Regions from separate parts of the Micromonospora sp. AMSO1212t genome, predicted to be linked through region 2. Evidence: riboswitches for the same ligand, from Rfam matches in the RefSeq annotation. Region 2 holds a riboswitch; the other holds the start of a gene.
What was found. A riboswitch is a leader RNA that binds a small molecule or an ion and turns the genes downstream of it on or off. The one in region 2 is predicted to bind cyclic di-AMP.
Positions count from the first base shown of each region.

Region 1 (2,194 bases), on a different contig from region 2:
AATCCAGCCGGCCACCCTGGACTGCGACCGCGCGGACCCGGCCGCCGGCGGCCGCGCCCTCGGCGCGCAGCAGGTCGCCCGGCTCGCCGTCGGCGTGGGCCGAGGCCCGGGAGCGCATCGCGGTGAGCGCCTGCTGCGTACGGGTCAGCAGCTCGTCGAGGCTCGCGGCCGCCGAGAACGGGTCGTTGGTCATATCCGCACTTTCTTCACGTCTTAGCCGAGCATCGTGACCCTAGCAACCGGCTCCGACGAATCGCGGTCACCGGCCGCTGCGGTCCGCGTCTCGGCGCCGCGAGCAGGGCGGACGCCGACGGCGCGGCGTGTCGCGGACGGCCGAGCGCCCGGCCGGACGGGCCGGCCGGGCGCTCGAGGGCCGCTCAGCGCAGGTGCAGCCGCTGACCGGGGAAGATCAGCCCGGGGTCGTCGCCGACCACTGCCCGGTTGCGCTCGTGCAGGGCACGCCAGCCGCCGTCGACGCGCTGCGCCACGGCGATCTCCGACAGCGTGTCCCCGCGCCGGACCACGTACGTCCCGGCGCCGGGAGCGGGCTGCGGCGCGGCCTTCGTCGCGGGCCGCTCCGGCGCGGCCCCGCGCGTGGCCGCCCGCTTCGGGGCGGCCTCGCGCGGGGCGGCCTTCGTGGTGGCCCGCTCGCCGGCCGCGGCCGACCCGGAGCTTGCCGAGCCGCCCTTCCTGCCGCAGACCGGCCACGCGCCGATGCCCTGACCGCGCAGCACCCTCTCGGCGACGGCGATCTGCTCGGACCGGCTGGCCAGGTCGGCGCGGGCGGCGTACTTCTGCCCGCCGTAGCCGTTCCAGGTGGCACGGGAGAACTGCAGCCCGCCGTAGTAGCCGTTACCAGTGTTGATCTTCCAGTTGCCGCCTGACTCGCAGCGCGCGACCGCGTCCCAGTTGACGCCCGCGCTGGCCGGAGCGGCCGGGCCGAACAGGGCCGCGGCACCGACGGCGGCGCCGGCCAGAACCGCCCCGAGAGCGGCACGGCGGCTTCGGGTCGAGTATTCAGTTGCCATGTGGATTCCTCCACGCCGACGAGGTGAGCTGTCGGGTTCGGGCCGAGGAGCCCGGCCGCCGGTGGCGGCTTCACCCCGAGGTGACGATGCACCGTGGAACGTGTGGTTCCCCCGCTCCCGCGCGAGGTTCGGTTACCGGGGACGGCGGCGGGATTTGGCGTTTCCGGCCCGCGGTGTCCGCGTCTGCGAACGAAACCGACGCTAGGGACGATTTGCGACGATCGTCCACTTCTTGTGATGCTCTTCACCCGGCCGGGCTACCGGCGGCGGCGCTACGGTGGCAGGGCCAGGCAAGATCACGGGAGGGGCGGGACGGATGACCGATCACGGACACGAGCTGACCTTCGGCGGCTTCCTCACCCCCGCCGCCGGGCAGCCCGACCAGGTGGTGGCGCTCGCCCGGCTCTGCGAACAGGTCGGGCTGGACCTGGTCACGTTCCAGGACCACCCGTACCAGCCGGGCTTCCTGGACACCTGGACACTGATGTCCTACGTGGGAGCCGCCACCGAGCGCATCCGCCTGGCCGGCAACGTGCTCAACCTGCCGCTGCGCCAGCCGGTGGTGCTGGCCCGCAGCATCGCCAGCCTGGACCTGCTCACCGGAGGCCGGGTCGAGCTGGGGCTCGGTGCGGGCGCGTTCTGGGACGCGATCGAGGCCGCCGGCGGGCGGCGCCTGTCCCCCGGCGCCGCCGTCGAAGCCCTCGACGAGGCGATCCGGGTGATCCGCGAGGTCTGGGACACCGACCGGCGCGGCATGATCCGGGTCGACGGCGAGCACTACCGCGTGGTCGGCGCCAAGCGCGGGCCGGCGCCCGCGCACCCGGTCGGCATCTGGGTCGGCGCGTACAAGCCGCGCATGCTGCGCCTGGTGGGCCGCGCCGCGGACGGCTGGCTGCCGTCCCTGTCGTACCTGCCGAAGGGCCCCGACGAGCTGCCCGCCCTGAACGCGCTCGTGGACGAGGGCGCCCGCGCCGCCGGGCGCGACCCGGCCGCGATCCGCCGCATGCTGAACGTGACCGGCACGTTCGCCCGCTCGTCGGCCGGCTTCCTGGCCGGGCCGCCGGAGCAGTGGGTGGAGGAACTGGCCGGGCTCACGCTGGAGCACGGCATCACCACGTTCATCCTCGGCAGCGACGAGCCGCGCGCGATCCAGATCTTCGGCCAGG
Region 1 is NZ_WBKS01000072.1:10,596-12,789, reverse strand. It holds gene F8279_RS18535 (YbaB/EbfC family nucleoid-associated protein) at 1-193, opposite strand, end outside; gene F8279_RS18530 (transglycosylase family protein) at 378-1,028, opposite strand; cyclic di-AMP (ydaO/yuaA leader) riboswitch at 1,027-1,172, opposite strand; gene F8279_RS18525 (LLM class flavin-dependent oxidoreductase) at 1,345-2,194, shown strand, end outside.
Region 1: another riboswitch for cyclic di-AMP. It lies ahead of F8279_RS18530 (transglycosylase family protein); the one in region 2 lies ahead of F8279_RS02355 (C39 family peptidase).

Region 2 (2,194 bases):
GCCACCGCCCGCACACGACACGCGAGACCGAACCCACCGAGCCGGCGCCCCACCAGCCCGTCGATCTTGCAGTTACGGCCCGCGGGATGCCCGGATTGCCCGTTGCAACGGGGCCACAACTACAAGATCAGCGGGGCGGGCGGGCGGGACTCAGGCGGAGTAGCCGCGCGTGGAGACCCAGTGTGCCAGGTCGATCGTGGTGACCCAGTACGAGGGCAGCGACGGGTCGGCCGAGTCGGCGATGCGTACGGCCCGGCCGTCGTTCTTGTAGCCGACCACCGCGACGTAGTGGCCGCCCGGGAACGAGTGCCAGCCGCCGTTGGTGTCGGTGGCGGTACCGGCGACGTTCGCGACGACCCCACGGCCGTTGTTGATCGCCTCGACCACGTCGGCCTGGAGCCGGTCCATCTGGGCCGGGGTGGCAGTGCCGGGAATCATGCGGGTCCGGTACGGGTTGCCCTTGACCTGCTGGTTGAGCACCCGGGTGGTGTCCTCGGCCGAGTTGGTGCCCATCTCGGTGGTGCCGAGAGGGCCGGCGAGCGCGTCCTGGCTGCGCTCGATGCCGGCGGCGCTGAGCGCGTTGCGCACGGCAGCCGGACCGCAGTAGAAGTAGTTGATCTGCGCCTGGTAGTCGTAGTCGAGCGACTTGCTCGACGGCGGCTTCGGCTTGGCCTTCGCCGTGGTGTCCGGGTCGGCCGCCTTCTTCGACGGGGAGGCGCTCGGCGACGCGCTGGGCGCGGCGGAGGCGCTGGGCGACGCCTGCGGCACGGCGATACGGGCCTCGCCGCGGCTGGCGGGCTGCTCGCCGAGGCGGGCGGCGCCGAGATCGGCGACCGCCGCGGTGTTCTCCTGGACCGGGGCGTCGTCACCGGCGGCGGCGACGGTGCCGGCACCGGCGGCCAGCACGAGCGCGGCGGCCGATCCGGCGATGATCTGGTACGGGCGTTCGGTGACGATCCGTCGCAGCTGACGCTTCAGGTGGTGCTTCACGAAATCCTCCACGGGGCGTGAGCGGCACACGCCGGCCCGGCACGCGGAGGAGCTCACACGTGCTGGCGGGGCCGGATGGCCGGGGGATCGGGAACGCCCGTGATGCCGGGCGCCCAGGGGGCGGTTGCCGGTCGCGCGTCAGGCGAGCGCGGGCACCGCGGTGCCGTGGAGGCGGGGGGACGATCGAGGGGTGGGCAAGAGGGGTAACTCCTTCCGTGGCCGCCGACCGGGTTAGCTGACGGATTCGGGCGGGAAGTACGCCCTACCGCGGGCCGTAGGCTCGCGGATTCACCCCGATGTTGCTCATGGGTCCCCGGTTCGTGGAACTCGATTAGGCGGGTCGGTGCGGCGTCGCCGTCGGCGATCGATTACCGCATCGGACGCGCCGACACTACCGGTGGGTATGTCCCATGCCAAGCGCTCCCACCTGCGTAAACGTGATCCGCGGTAACAGATTTCGGAACACCCGGTTACTGACTTCACTCAATGGGACAAGCAGTTTCGACGGCGCCCGACGGCGGAAACAGGACAGACGGCGAGCAGCCGACCGGCAATTGCGCGACTCGATGACCCGTTCTGTGCCCCGCGCCCGATTCGGTGACCCGGGTGACCGGGCTCACCATATTCCGGGTAACGATTCGGTCGAGACGAGGCGTGTCAGCCGACCCGGGCCGGGCGCCACCGCGCGTTCCGGACCGCAGCGGGCACCGGCAGGGCGCTCGTCGTCGCACTCCGGTACGGCAGAGCGGGCCGCAGGGCCATGGTTGCCGCGTACGCCTCGGCGGCGAGCGTCCGGGCGGCCTCGGCGGCCAGTTCCGCGTCCCGCCAGGCCGTCCGTTCCCGCGCGGCGGCGCGCTCCCATCCGGCCCGGCGCCCGTCCCTGACCGTGCGGGCCAGCACGATCTCCTGCTCGGCCGGGTGCCGGCGCGGATCCCACCCGTTGCGGTGCGCCAGCACGTCGGCGAGCTGACGGGCGGTCAGGTCGCCCCGCCAGTGCGCCGACATGGCGGCGTGGTGCAGCCAGCGCTCCCGGGCCGCGTACTCGCCCGGGGTGCGCGGGGTGCGCGGGGCGCCCAGCGCGGCGGCGCCGGCCAGGCGGCGGGCGGCGCTGTCCGCCTCGTCGTACGCGGTCCAGGCCCGGTCCGCCTCGTCCTGCGCGGCAATCCACTGCTCCCGGCGGCGACGGGCCGTCTGGGCGGCCCCG
Region 2 is NZ_WBKS01000004.1:109,617-111,810, forward strand. It holds gene F8279_RS02355 (C39 family peptidase) at 151-1,002, opposite strand; cyclic di-AMP (ydaO/yuaA leader) riboswitch at 1,196-1,338, opposite strand; gene F8279_RS02360 (hypothetical protein) at 1,648-2,194, opposite strand, start outside.